Linked DNA regions of Variovorax paradoxus. The protein of the gene in region 1 interacts with the protein of each later gene in a pairwise test. Links are inferred from orthologs where the notes say so. Each region holds a gene or a part of one and is shown on either strand. Other genes may lie near its edges.

Region 1 (7,207 bases):
GCAGCAATTCATGAGCTCCATCAATTTCATCGGCGGCGAAAAAGGCGGTGTCGGCAAGTCGGTCACGGCGCGCGTGCTGGCGCAGTACTTCATCGACCACAGCAAGCCCTTCACGGGATTCGACACCGACCGCTCGCACAGCTCGTTCACGCGCTTCTACGAAGGCTTTGCCTCGCCGATCGTGGTCGACAGCTTCGAGGGCCTGGACACCGTGGTGAACGGCTTCGAGACCAACCCGAAGCAGAGCGTCATCGTCGACCTTGCGGCCCAGACGCTGGCGCCGCTGTCGCGCTGGATCAAGGAGTCGGACCTGTTCGACGTGTTCGACGAGCTGGGCGTGGCGGTCAACTTCTGGCATGTGCTGGATGACGGCAAGGACTCCACCGACCTGCTCGGCGCGCTGATCGACACCTTCGGCAACCGGCCCAACTACTTCGTGGTGCAGAACTACGGCCGCGGCAGCGACTTCGGCATGCTGCTGGCGTCGCAGTCGCTCTCCAAGGCCACCGCGAACGGCGCCCGCGTGATCACCCTGCCGCGCCTGCACGAGGCGAGCATGCGCAAGATCGATGCGCAGAACACCAGTTTCTGGAAGGCCGTGAACGACCGCGAGGGGGCCCACGCGCTCGGCCTGCTGGAGCGCCAGCGCGTGAAGTCCTGGCTGGCGACCGCCTATGCGGCCTTCGATACCCTGCCGTTGTAGCGCGCCGCGGGCCGGCGAAGCAGCAGCACGAGCAGCAGAACCGCCAGCACCACGAAGGCAATGAACGACCAGTTGGCCAGCGTCAGGCCGAGCAGCGACCAGTCGACCTTCGAGCAATCACCGCCGCCGCGAAAGATCATCGGCAACGCCCGCTTGAGCGGAAAGGTCTCGATCATTCCGTAGAGGTCGCGCCCGCAGGTCACGACCTCGGGCGGATTCCACTGGAGCCAGCTTTGCGAGGCCGCCGTGTAGGCGCCGCCAATGGCCGACACCAGCGCCAGAACACCGCCCGTTGCCTGCAGGCCACGGCTCCTGAACACGCCGGCCAGGCCGGTGAACAGCGCCACCAGCACCAGCGCATAGCGCTGCACGATGCACATGGGGCAAGGCTCGAGGCCGACCACGTGCTGCAGGTAGAGCCCGAAGGCCAGCATCAGGACGCAGGCCAGGCAGATCAGCCCATACGCGCGGCGCGGCGCGCCGAAGTACCAATCGATCAAGGGGAAACCCAATCTTCTTCTACGAACACCCGGGCCTTGCGCGGGGTGGCGACGACGGTGTCGCCCTCCTGCAGGCCCAGTTCACGGAACTGTTGCGCAGGGAGTTGCGCCTCGATGATGGTTCCGGAGCCCGGATTATCTGGATTCGTTTCGGTGGGCTCAAGTTCCAGCCGTGCGATCGGGCCGACCACGATGGCGCGCGACAAGGTGGCCACGATGCCGGTGGCGCCGGCGGTGTAGCGCTCCACGGTAAGGTCGTGCGGGCGCACGTAGGCCATCGCCTTGGCGTCGCGCGCGCCGCTGTGTTCGGGCGAATCCAGGCGCATGCCGTCCAGCTGCACCGCGCCGTTGTCGGCCCGGCCATGGAACAGGTTGACGTCGCCCAGGAAGCCGTAGACGAACGGGCTCGCGGGCTGGTCCCACACCTCCTGCGGGGAGCCGACCTGTTCGATGCGGCCCTTGTTGATGACCACCACGCGGTCGGCCACCTCGAGCGCCTCTTCCTGGTCGTGCGTGACGAAGATGGAGGTGACGTGCAGTTCGTCATGCAGCCGGCGCAGCCAGCGGCGCAACTCCTTGCGCACCTTCGCGTCGAGCGCGCCGAAGGGCTCGTCGAGCAGCAGCACCTTGGGCTCCACCGCCAGCGCACGCGCCAACGCGATGCGCTGCCGCTGGCCGCCCGAGAGCTGCGAAGGATAGCGGTCGGCCAGCCAGTCGAGCTGCACCAGCTTGAGCAGATCGGTCACCTTCTGCCTGATCTGCGCGTCGCTCGGGCGCTCCTTGCGCGGCTTCACGCGCAGGCCGAAGGCGACGTTCTCGAACACCGTCATGTGGCGGAACAGCGCGTAGTGCTGGAACACGAAGCCGACCTGCCGTTCGCGCACGTGCACGTCGGTGGTGTCTTCGCCCGAAAAGAGAATGCTGCCGGTGTCGGCCGTTTCCAGCCCCGCGATGATGCGCAGCAGCGTGGTCTTGCCGCAGCCCGAGGGGCCGAGCAGCGCGACGAGCTCGCCCGACTCCACGTCGAGGTTCACGTTGTTCAGCGCCCGGAAGTCGCCGAACTGCTTGCTGATGTTGCGGATTTCGATGCTCATGGATCTCTGCCTGTGTCTTCCTCTGATGACTCCCTCACCCCTCGGGGAGAGGGCCGGGGTGAGGGTTCTCCCCCACCCAAAAATCTTCAAGCCGCCGTGGGCCGCTCGGGCGGCAGTTCGGCAATCGCCTTCATCTCGCGTTCGTGGCGCCACTCGATAACCGACTTGATCACCAGCGTGACCAGCGCCAGGATGGCGAGCAGCGAGGCCACGGCAAAGGCCGCCACCGACTGGTATTCGTTGTAGAGCACTTCCACATGCAGCGGCATGGTGTTGGTCTGGCCGCGGATGTGGCCCGACACCACCGACACCGCGCCGAACTCGCCCATGGCGCGCGCATTGCAAAGAATCACGCCGTACAGCAGGCCCCACTTGATGTTGGGCAGGGTCACGCGCCAGAAGGTCTGCCAGCCGGTCGCGCCCAGCACGATGGCGGCCTGCTCTTCGTCGGTGCCCTGCGCCTGCATCAGCGGCACGAGTTCGCGCGCGATGAACGGGAAGGTCACGAACACGGTCGCCAGCACGATGCCGGGCACGGCAAAGATGATCTTGATGTCGTGCTCGGCCAGCCACGGGCCGAGCCAGCCCTGCGCGCCGAACACCAGCACGTAGATCAGGCCCGCCACCACCGGCGACACCGCGAACGGCAGGTCCACCAGCGTGGTCAGGAAGGCCTTGCCGCGGAACTCGAACTTGGCGATGGCCCAGGCCGCGGCCACGCCGAACACCAGGTTCAGCGGCACCGCGATGGCGGCCGTGATCAGCGTGAGGCGGATCGCGCTCCAGGCGTCGGGCTCCTTCAGCGCCTCGATATAGGCATCGAGGCCCTTGCGCAAGGCTTCCGTGGCCACGGCGGCCAGGGGCAGCACGAGGAACAGGAACATGAACGCGAGCGCAAGGCCGATCAGCGTCCAGCGCACCCAGGGCGATTCGGTGGTGCCGGCCTGCGCGCGGCGAATGATTTTGGAAGGCGCACTCATCTCATGCTCCTGCGCGCTTGCGCTGCCAGGCCTGAAGGCCGTTGATGACCAGCAGCAGGATGAATGAAATGACCAACATCACCAGCGCGACTGCGGTGGCGCCCGCATAGTCGTACTGCTCCAGCTTGCCGATGATGATGAGCGGCGTGATCTCCGAGATCATCGGCATGTTGCCGGCAATGAAGATCACCGAGCCGTACTCGCCGATGGCGCGCGCGAAAGCCATCGCAAAGCCGGTGAGCAATGCCGGCGCAATCGACGGAAAGATCACCTTCGTGAAGGTCTGCAGCCGCGTCGCGCCCAGCGAAGTGGCGGCTTCTTCGAGCTCCTTCTCGGCATCTTCGAGCACCGGCTGCACCGTGCGCACCACGAACGGCAGCCCGATGAAGATCAGCGCAATCACGATGCCCGCGGGCGTGAACGCCAGCTTGATGCCGTGCGGCTCCAGCAGTTGCCCGACCCAGCCGTTGCCCGCGAGCAGCGCGGTCAGCGAGATGCCGGCCACCGCCGTCGGCAGTGCGAACGGCAGATCGACCAGCGCGTCGACGATGCGCTTGCCCGGGAACTTGTAGCGCACCAGCACCCAGGCCACGAGCAGGCCGAACACGGCGTTGACCACGGCCGCGATCAGCGAGGCGCCGAACGTGAGCCGGTACGAGGCCATCACGCGCGGCGCGGTCACGGCCACCCAGAACTGCTCCCAGCTCAGCGTGAAGGTCTTGAAGACCAGCGCCGAGAGTGGAATCAAGACGATCAGGCTCAGGTAGAGGATCGAGAAGCCGAGCGTGATGTGGAAACCAGGCAGCACGCGCCTGGCGCCGCCGGCCCGGTTGGCACGCGCAAAAGGCGCTCCCGCGGACGGGAGCGCCGAAGAAACAGCGCCGCTCATTTACTTTGCGCCAGGGGTGTAGAGCTTGTCGAACTGGCCGCCGTCGTTGAAGTGCACCTTCTGTGCTTCGCCGAGGCTGCCGAACAGTTCCTGCACCGTGAACAGCTGCAGCGGCTTGAAGGTGGTGGCGTACTTCTTGAGCACGGCCTGCGAGCGCGGGCGCAGCGCATGCCTGGCCGCGATCTCCTGCGCTTCTTCGGAGTAGAGCCAGTCGAGGTAGGCCTTGGCGAGTTCGCCGGTGCCCTTCTTTTTGGTGCTGCGCTCGACCACGGCCACCGGGTTCTCGGCCACGATGCTGATCGACGGGTAGACCGAGTCGACCTTGCCCGAACCGAATTCGCGATCGATCGACACCACTTCGGATTCGAAGGTGATCAGCGCATCGCCGATGTTGCGCTGCAGGAAGGCGGTGGTCGCGTCGCGGCCGCCGCGTGCCAGCACCGGCACGTTCTTGAACAGCTTGCCAACGAACTCGGCCGCCTGGGCGTCGGTGCCGCCCTTCTTCTTGACGTAGCCCCAGGCCGCCAGGTAGGCGTAGCGCCCGTTGCCGCCGGTCTTGGGGTTGACGATCACGACCTGCACGCCGGGCTTGACCAGGTCGTCCCAGTCCTTGATGCCCTTGGGGTTGCCGTTGCGCACCAGGAACAGCATGGTCGAGGTGGTGGGCGATGCGTTCTCGGGGAATTGCTTGTTCCAGTCCTTCGCGACCACGCCGGCATTGGCAAGAAAGTCGATGTCGGTGGAGGTGTTCATGGTCACCACGTCGGCATCGAGGCCGTCGGCCACGGCGCGCGCCTGGGCGCTGGAGCCGCCGTGCGACTGGTCGATCTTCACGTCCTTGCCGGTGGTCTTCTTGTAGTTGGCCACGAACGCCGCGTTGTAGTCCTTGTAGAACTCGCGCGCCACGTCGTAGGAGGCGTTCAGCAGCGTGGTGCCCTGCGCGAAGGCGCTGCTGCCGGCGAGTGCCGAAGACGCCAGCGCGAGCACGGCGGCGAAGGTCTTGAATCTGGAAGTCATGAGGTTGCCAAGGTTTCTGAAAATTCACGGCCCGCAGGCCAGGCGGCGGGCTCGTCGGTCAGCGACTGGAGCAGGGCCAAGCCGAGCGGCCAGTCTCCATGTCCCGAATCGATGTTGATATGCCCCGCATTTTGCATGCGGACAAACTCACTGCCCCAGGCGCGTGAATAGGCGCCGGCCAAGCGGATCGGGCAATACGGGTCGTTGCTGCTCGCCACCACGATGCTGCGGTACGGCAGGGCCGCATACGGCACGGGCGCGAAGTCCGACAGCACGGCCCGGCGCTCCGGATCGGCCGGCGCCACCAGCAGCGCGCCCCGGATGCGGGCGGCGGCTTCGGGCGGCAGGTGCGCCGTGGCGATGCAGCCCAGGCTGTGCGCGGCAATCACCACCGGTCCGGGGCTTTCGAGCACCAGCCTGGCCAGCGTGTCCACCCAGGCCTCGCGCTTGGGCGAGGCCCAGTCGTCCTGCACCACCCGCGCCGCGCCCGGAATGCGCTCTTCCCACAGGCTCTGCCAATGGCCGGGCCCGGAGTCGCGCCAGCCGGGCACGATGATCACGGAAGTCTGCATGACGGCGCTGCCCTGCCCGCCTACCTGTTGGGCTGCGGCGTGATGCGCAGGTAAGGCTTCACGGCCTTGAAGCCCTTGGGGAAGCGCTCGGCGAGTTCGGCCGGGTCCTGGATGCTCGGGATGATGACCACGTCGTCGCCGTCCTTCCAGTTCACGGGCGTGGCCACCTTGTGGCTGTCGGTGAGCTGCAGCGAATCGATCACGCGCAGGATCTCGTCGAAGTTGCGGCCGGTCGATGCCGGGTAAGTAATGGTCGCGCGGATCACCTTCTTCGGGTCGATGATGAACACGCTGCGCACCGTGGCCGTGGCCGATGCGTTCGGGTGGATCAGGTCGTACAGGTCGGCCACCTTGCGGTCATGGTCCGCAATGATCGGGAAATTGACCGTGGTGTTCTGCGTCTCGTTGATGTCGCCGATCCATTCCTTGTGCCGGGTGGCCGGGTCGACGCTCAGCGCGATGGGCTTCACGCCGCGCTTGGCGAACTCGCCCGACAGCGCCGCGGTCTTGCCGAGCTCGGTGGTGCACACGGGCGTGAAATCGGCCGGGTGCGAGAAGAACACCACCCATGAATCGCCGGCCCACTGATAGAAGTCGAGGGGGCCGTCGCTGGAGTCCTGGGTGAAATTGGGGGCTGTATCGCCGAGTCGCAGGGTCGCCATGGTCGCTCCTTGAGTGGATGAGAGCCTGGGATTGTGCGAAGTGCGGCTTCAATGCCAAACGAATATCTACTTGTTTGGTTATGGCGTTTTCCGCATAAGGAGCCGCCGATCCGGCTAATACATGCCCGATTGGCTCCCGCTCATGTGCTCGGTCAGGAAATCGATCAGCCGGCGAACCGCCGGCACCAGCGCCCGCCGCTGCGGAAAAACCATGTGCGCGATCACCGGCGCCGGCCCCCAGCCGGGCAGCACCTGCGCGAGCCGGCCTGCCTCCACGTCGGCGCGGCACATGTAGCCGGGCAACAGCGTCGCGCCCACGCCTTCGAGCGCGGCCAGCTGCAGCGTTGCCAGGTCGTCCGCCACGCAGCGCGGCGTATGGACGTGCACGTGAATCTCGCCGTTCGGGCCCTCGAGCCGCCATTCGCTGCGGCCCTCGCCGTTGGCCGACATGGCCGTCGTCGGCAGCCGCGCCAGGTCGTCCGGCGTGCGGACCGGACCCAGGCGCTGCAGCAGCTCTGGCCGGGCGACGAGCACGGCGCGGCTGGTGCCCAGCACCTTGGCCACGAGCGTGGTGCTGTCCTCGATGGCGGGGCGCACGCGCAGCGCGATGTCGATTCCCTCTTCGATCAGGTCCACCGGACGGTTCATCACGCGCAGGTCGATGCGCACCGCCGGGTAGAGCTCCATGAAACGCGGCAGCAGCTGCGCGAGCCCGCTGTGGGCGATGGTGATCGGGCAGCTCAGGCGGACCGTGCCGCAGGGCTCGGTATGCACCTGCGCCACCGCCTCG
Region 2 (7,040 bases), 2.5 Mb from region 1 along the record:
TGAGCGCCTGCGATGCGATGACCGTGGCCGCCGTGGCCAGCAGCACCAGCGGAACCAGCGCCCATTCGGGCGCCATCATGAAGAAGGGGTTCTTCACGGCCTCGGGGTTCTCGAGCAGCAGCGCGCCCTGGCCGAAATAGTTGAGCGTGAGCGCCGGCATGACAACCGTGAACCAGGCCACGCGGATCGGCCGCTTGCCGAAGTGGCCCAGGTCGGCGTAGAGCGCCTCGGCGCCCGTCACGCACAGCACCGTGGCACCCAGCAGGATGAAGCTGGTGCCCGGGTTCTCCCACATGAACTTCAGCGCGAACCAGGGGTTCAGCGACTTGAGGATTTCGGGGTGGTGAACGATCTGCGACACGCCGAGCACCGCAATCGCCAGGAACCACGCCAGCGTGATGGGTCCGAAGAACTTGCCGATGCCCGCCGTGCCGCGCTTTTGCACCACGAAGAGGCCGAACAGCACCACCAGCGTGACCGGCAGCACATAGTGCTTGAAGTGGGGCGACACCACTTCGAGGCCTTCGACCGCGGACAGCACCGAAATGGCCGGCGTGATGACGCCGTCGCCATAGAAGAGCGAAGTGCCGAAGATGCCCACCAGCAGCAGCACATGGCGCAACCTGGGCTTGTCGGCCACCGCACGCGAAGCCAGCGCCAGCATGGCGACCAGGCCGCCCTCGCCTTCGTTGTCGGCCCGCAGCACCAGCACCACGTACTTGATCGACACGATGACGGTGAGCGTCCAGAAGAACATCGAAAGGATGCCGTAGACGTTGTCGACAGTGAACGGCAGGTGGCCGTGGCCGAACACTTCCTTGACTGCATACAGCACGCTGGTGCCGATGTCGCCATAGACGACACCGATGGTGCCGATGATCAAAGCGGCGGCGGAAGAGGATTTGGGAGGTGACACGAAGTCGATGGGAAAAAGGGAGGATTGCCAGCGCGTAACCAGACGTCACGCGCACCAGAATGCAGCCGCGTTGGAATTTCCAGACGCCGCGCGCATCCCTCCGCCCTTTTGTTTCCTTTGCTGTGGGGCCGCTATTTTGCCGCCGACCGCCGCGTCTGCAAGCCGCCCCGGAAAATCATTCGTAGATTTCGGCGTCCGGATCGGTGGCTTCCATTTCGTAGCTCGCGGCCACCATGGCCAGGCGTCCCACCACGCCATACATGTAGAAGCGGTTGGGGGCGCTCGCGCCGGGCTTGGCGCCGGGCTGCGGCAAATGCGCGCTTTCAGAGAAGGCCAGCGGCACAAAGCTCGCACCCGGAAGCTTGAGGTTCTCGTCGGGGTTGCGCTCGGCATGCACGCGGTAGAAGCCGCCCACCACGTAGCGGTCCATCATGTAGACCACCGGCTCGGCCACGCCGTTGTGCACGCGCTCGTTGGTCAGCACGCCTTCCTGCACGATCACCTCGCCGGGCTCGCGCAGTTGTTCCCTGGCGGCCGCGCCCGCCTTGCCTGCCGGGGCACTGCGCGGCTTGCCGACCAGGCCCTCGACTTCCTTCGCATCGCGCACGGTGATCACGCCGGGGCCGTCGCCGCCGACATGGCCCTTGACGACGACGAAGGGCTTTTCGTTGATGCCGTATTCCTTGTACTTGCGGCGCACCTTGGTCAGCACCGCGTCCACATGGCTGGTCAGCACGTCGATGCCGCGGCCTTCGGCAAAGTCGACGCCGTCGGCGCGCGCATAGATCGGATTGATGAGCCACGGGTCGATGCCCAGCAGCTTGCCAAAGCGCTTGGAGAGTTCTTCGTAGCTGTGCAGGTGATTGCTCTTGCGCCGCACCGACCAGCCCGCGTGCAGCGGCGGCAGCAGGTATTGCTCGTGCAGGTCTTCCAGGATGCCCGGCGTGCCGGCCGACAGCTCGTTGTTGAGCAGGATGGTGCAGGGATCGAAGTTCTTGAGCCCGAGGCGGCGCTTGCTGCGCACCACCGGCTCCAGGCACACGGTTTCGCCGTTGGGCAGCTCGATCTTCTTGGGCGACTTGATGGCCGGGTCGATCGACCCCACGCGCACGTTGAGTCCCGCCATGTGGAAGATGCGCACCAGCTGGGCGACGTTGGCAAGATAGAAGGTGTTCTTCGAGTGGTTCTCGGGAATGACGAGCAGGTTGCGCGCTTCCGGACAGATCTTCTCGATGGCGGCCTGCGCGGCCTGCACCGCCAGCGGCAGCATCTCCTTGGTGAGATTGTTCCAGCCGCCGGGAAAGAGATTGGTGTCGACCGGCGCCAGCTTGAAGCCCGCATTGCGGATGTCGACCGCGCTGTAGAACGGCGGCGTGTGCTCCATCCATTCGAGCCGGAACCAGCGCTCGATGGCGGGCGTGGAGTCGAGTACGCGCTGTTCCAGTTCGTTGATCGGGCCGGTCAGGGCGGTGACGAGATGCGGAACCATGCGGCGGCCTTATTGGATTTGTACTTGAAGGTAGAGCGGAATTGTAGGATTTGGGGGTGGCCGCCCCAATGACAAGACTACGTAGAGCGGACTTGGTTCAGTCCGCCCCCTTCCGGCGCGTCAGCTGCGCACTTCGCCCTGCCCCAGCACCACGTACTTGAGCGAGGTCAGCCCTTCGATGCCGACCGGCCCGCGCGCATGGAACTTGTCAGTGCTGATGCCGATTTCCGCCCCCAGGCCAAACTCGAAACCGTCCGCGAAGCGGGTGCTCGCATTGACCATGACGCTGGCCGAATCGACCTCGCGCAGGAAACGCTGCGCATGCACATGGTCGCGCGTGACGATGGCGTCGGTGTGGTGGCTCGAATAGCGGTTGATGTGCGCAATGGCCTCGTCGACCCCTTCGACCACCTTGATGCTGATCACGGCGGCAAGGTATTCCTCGGACCAGTCGGACTCGACCGCATCGACGACCCTTGCGCCGGAACCGAGGGTTTCATCCGCGCGCAGGATCCGGGCCGCCGCCGGGTCGCAGCGCATTTCCACGCCCTTGGCCGCGAAGATCGCGGCGATGCGGGGCAGGAAGTCTTCCGCCACCGCGGCCGACACCAGCAGGCCTTCGGCCGCATTGCAGGGGCTGTATTTCTGCGTCTTGGCGTTGTCGACGATGCGCAGCGCCATTTCGAACTCGGCCGTGTCGTCCACATAGACGTGGCAGTTGCCGTCCAGGTGCTTGATGACCGGCACCTTGGCATCGCGGCTGATGCGCTCGATCAGGCCCTTGCCGCCGCGCGGGATGATCACGTCCACGAACTCGGGCATCGCGATGAGCTGGCCCACGGCTTCGCGGTCGGTGGTCTGCACCAGCTGCACCGCATCGACCGGCAGGCCGGCCTCGGCCAGCGCGCCGGACACCAGCAGCGCCAGCGCCTTGTTCGACTCGATCGCCTCCGAGCCGCCGCGCAGGATCGCGGCGTTGCCGCTCTTGATGGCCAGGCTCGCGGCCTCGATGGTCACGTTGGGGCGGCTCTCGTAGATCATGCCGAAGACGCCGATCGGCACGCGCATCTGGCCCACGCGGATGCCGCTGGGCTGCTGCTTCATGCCGATGATCTCGCCGATCACGTCGGCCATGCCGGCGAGTTGCTCGCAGCCCAGGGCCACGGTCTCGATGACCTTGGGCGTGAGCTTGAGGCGGTCGACCATCGGCGCCGAAAGCCCGGCGGCCGTGGCGCGCGCCAGATCCTTCTGGTTGGCCTCGGCCAAGCCAGGGCCGGCTTCGCGCAGGCGCTTGGCCAGCGCCTTCAATGCTCTGTTTTTGGTAGCTGCATCCGCACGGGCCATGAGGAATGCGGCGGTTTTTGCCTGCAGGCCGAGGGTCTGCATGTGCTCGCTGACGTTGAACGCGTTCATGCCGGCATTTTCCTGCATTTGGATCAACCCCGGGCTTTGCGCCCTCACCCCTACCCTCTCCCGGAGGGAGAGGGAGCAAGCGCAGCGCTGCTGCAGGCGCGGCACAGCATCAGCGCCAGGCGCTGCAGGGCCTGCCAACTGCTGGCGGGCCAGTCGGGCTGCTTCAGGCCCTTGCAGATGCCGTCCACCACATGGGCCGCGCGCAGCAGCCGGGCCAGCATGCGGTCGTCGAGCCGGGGCAGCACGCGTTCGAAGGCGCGCTCGCGCGGGCCCCAGATGCGGTTCTCGCGCAGCGCCATGGGCAGCGGCCGGCCCGCGGCCATGGCGTCCTTCACGCGCTTGAGGGCGCGAATGTCCTCGGCGATCGTGTAGTGCACCAGCACCTCGGCCTCGCCCTCGGCCTGCAGGCCGTCGAGCATGCGCGCCACGCGCTGCGGGTTGCCGGCCAGCACGGCCTCGGAGAGCTTGAAGACGTCGTAGCGCGCCACGTTGTTGACGGCGCCTTCGACCTGCTCCCAGCTCAGCTCGCCCGCCGGATGCAGCAGGGCGAGCTTCTGGATTTCCTGATGCGCGGCGAGCAGGTTGCCTTCGACGCGGTCGGCAAAGAACTGCAGCGTGCGCTGGCCTTCGTCGCCGGGCATCACGCGCTGGCCCTGGAGCCCGAGGCGCTGCGCAATCCACTGCGGCAGCGCGGCGCGTTCGATCGGATCGACCTGCAGGCTCACGCCGTTGTTCTCGAGCGCCGAGAACCAGGCGCCGGTGCGCGTGGCCTTGTCCAGCCGCGGCAGCATCACCAGCGTGAGCGTGCTGTCGTTGCCGGGCGCGCCCTCGGCCAGCTGCTGCAGCGCCGTGCTGCCGTCCTTGCCGGGCTTGCCCGAGGGAATGCGGATCTCGACGATCTGCTTGTCGGCAAACAGCGAGAGCGAGCCGCCCGCCGCAAGCACCGCGCTCCAGTCGAAGTGCGCGCCGGCCGCGGTGTACGAGCTGCGCTCCGTATAGCCTTGCAGGCGCGCCGCGGCGCGGATGGCGTCCGCCGCCTCCTGCGCGAGCAGCGGCTCGTCGCCGTGGATCGTGTAGAGAGGCTTCAGCCCCTTCTGCAGATGGGAGCCCAGTTGGGCGCTGGCAAGTTGCATGGATGGAAAGCGGCCGGCGTGGGCTCGAGCCTAGAGTTCCTTGACGGCCGCGAGGCGGCGCATCAGCTGCTGCGCGATGTCGGCCTGCATGTCGCGGTAGAGCAGCTCGGCCTCGCCTTCCTTGGCGAGCGCGTTGGTTTCGTTGAAGCTCAGGTCGCGCGTCTGCGACACCTCGGTGGGCGCCAGCAGCATCTTGCCGCCCGGCGTGCGCAGGCTGAAGCGAACGCGCAGCTGCAGCTGCAGCTCGCGCAGCAGGCCCGCCGAATTGGTCGAGATCACGATGCGGTCGCGGTTCTCGCCGAGGATCTCGAGGATCGCGTCGGCGGTCTGGGCCTGCTCGGGCGGCACCAGCGTGACCGTGCCGGCGGCCCGCATTTCGCGCCGCAGCCGGTTGATCAGTTCCGAATTGCCCGACACCGACAGCGTCTTGAACGCGAACACCGGCGCCTTGCGCAGTTCGAATCCGCAGCCGGCCAGGCCCAGGCTGGCGCCCGCCGCGGCAAGACCCAGGAGAAAGCCGCGGCGCGGCAGCGGGGCGTTGCGATTGTTCATGCTTCTGTCGTTCGTTCAGATGACCACGTTGACCAGCCGGCCGGGAACCACGATGACGCGCTTGGCCGGCGCGCCTTCGGCGAACTTGACGAAGTCGTCGCAGGAAAGCGCGAGCGCTTCGATCTCGGCCTTGGAGGCGCCGGCCGGCACGCGCAGCGCGCCGCGCAGCTTGCCGTTGACCTGGAGCATGAGCTCGATCTCGTCCTGCTCGAGCGCGCCTACATCGACCACCGGCCAGGGCGCGTCGAGCAGATCGCCCAGCTCCTTGTCGTAGCCGAGCTGCTGCCAGAGCTGGTGCGTGATGTGCGGCGTGGCCGGATACAGGCAGCGCAGCAGGATGCCGAAGCCTTCGCGCAGCGCGGCCGTGTCGCCGGCGCTGCCGTCAGGCTTGAAGCCTTCGAGCGCATTGAGCAGCTTCATTGCGCCCGACACCACCGTGTTGTATTGCATGCGCTGGTAGTCGTAGTCGACCTGGCGCAGCACGGTATGCACCTCGCGGCGCAGCGCCTGCGCGGCCTTGCCGAAGGCCTGCCCGGCGATCGCCGCCGGCTGCACGTCGGCCTGCGCGACGCCGAAATTCCAGACCCGGCGCAGGAAGCGGTAGCTGCCTTCGACGGCCGCGTCGTTCCACTCGAGCGTGGCTTCGGGCGGCGCGGTGAACATGGTGTAGAGGCGCGCGGTGTCGGCGCCGTACTTCTCGATCAGGTCCTGCGGGTCGACGCCGTTGCGTTCGCTCTTGCCCATCTTGCCGACGCCGCCGTATTCGACCTTGGTGCCGTCCGCGGTGGTGCCGCCGACGATGCGGCCCTGCGCGTCGAGCGTGGGCGTGACCTCCAGCGGCGGGTGGTAGTTCTTGCCGCCCCGCTCGTCGCGGTGGTAGTAGATGTGGTTGAGCACCATGCCCTGCGTGAGCAGCTTGCTGAAGGGCTCGTCGACCTTCACCAGACCCAGGTCGCGCATGACCTTGGTCCAGAAGCGCGCGTACAGCAGGTGAAGAATCGCATGCTCGATGCCGCCGATGTACTGGTCCATCGGCATCCAGTAGTCGGCGCCCTCGGCCACCATGGCCTGGTCGTTCTTCGGATCGCAGTAGCGCATGAAGTACCACGAGCTGTCGACGAAGGTGTCCATGGTGTCGGTCTCGCGCCGCGCGGGCTTGCCGCAGACCGGGCAGACGACGCCGGCATGGAAGCCTTCGTGCTTGGCGAGCGGATTGCCGGAACCGTCGGGCACGCAATCGGTCGGCAGCACCACGGGCAGGTCCTTCTCGGGGACCGGCATCGCGCCGTGCTCGTCGCAATGGATGATCGGGATCGGCGTGCCCCAGTAGCGCTGGCGGCTCACGCCCCAGTCGCGCAGGCGCCAGGTGGTCTGCAGCTCGCCCAAGCCTTTCTGGCCGAGCGCATGCGCCACGGCGGCCACGGCCTCCTTGTAGGTCATGCCGCTGAAGTTGTCGGAGTTGATGGTCACGCCGCGCTGCTTGTCGGCGTACCAGTCCTGCCACTTGTGATAGTCGAAGTGCGGCTCGTCGTCGACC

The links. The genes of interacting proteins can lie anywhere in the genome.
Region 2: the proteins of QFZ47_RS26730 (region 1) and QFZ47_RS14880 interact in binary tests that used the Escherichia coli proteins (3 or more experiments, as listed by UniProt). The link is inferred for Variovorax paradoxus from one-to-one orthologs.

The regions. Positions count from the first base shown.
Region 1 is NZ_JAUSXL010000002.1:4,887,757-4,894,963, forward strand. Bases 249-3,247 are described here. They hold QFZ47_RS26730 (sulfate/molybdate ABC transporter ATP-binding protein), read right to left. Parts: upstream 2,298-3,247; coding sequence 1,200-2,297; downstream 249-1,199. Other genes in these bases: QFZ47_RS26720 (P-loop NTPase family protein), read left to right, coding at 249-703; QFZ47_RS26725 (disulfide bond formation protein B), read right to left, coding at 673-1,203; cysW (sulfate ABC transporter permease subunit CysW), read right to left, coding at 2,384-3,247. In the rest of the region: more of QFZ47_RS26720, read left to right, coding at 11-248; more of cysW, read right to left, coding at 3,248-3,277; sulfate ABC transporter permease subunit CysT, read right to left, coding at 3,279-4,166; QFZ47_RS26745 (sulfate ABC transporter substrate-binding protein), read right to left, coding at 4,167-5,183; QFZ47_RS26750 (RBBP9/YdeN family alpha/beta hydrolase), read right to left, coding at 5,180-5,755; QFZ47_RS26755 (peroxiredoxin), read right to left, coding at 5,776-6,417; QFZ47_RS26760 (LysR family transcriptional regulator), read right to left, coding at 6,532-7,207. UniProt on the Escherichia coli protein: Part of the ABC transporter complex CysAWTP involved in sulfate/thiosulfate import. Responsible for energy coupling to the transport system.
Region 2 is NZ_JAUSXL010000002.1:2,368,513-2,375,552, reverse strand. The notes cover bases 1,673-4,504. They hold QFZ47_RS14880 (glutamate-5-semialdehyde dehydrogenase), read right to left. Parts: upstream 3,819-4,504; coding sequence 2,526-3,818; downstream 1,673-2,525. Other genes in these bases: holA (DNA polymerase III subunit delta), read right to left, coding at 3,869-4,504; gshA (glutamate--cysteine ligase), read right to left, coding at 1,673-2,405. Outside these bases: QFZ47_RS14890 (potassium transporter Kup), read right to left, coding at 1-916; more of gshA, read right to left, coding at 1,092-1,672; more of holA, read right to left, coding at 4,505-4,951; QFZ47_RS14870 (LPS-assembly lipoprotein LptE), read right to left, coding at 4,982-5,503; leuS (leucine--tRNA ligase), read right to left, coding at 5,519-7,040. UniProt on the Escherichia coli protein: Catalyzes the NADPH-dependent reduction of L-glutamate 5-phosphate into L-glutamate 5-semialdehyde and phosphate. The product spontaneously undergoes cyclization to form 1-pyrroline-5-carboxylate.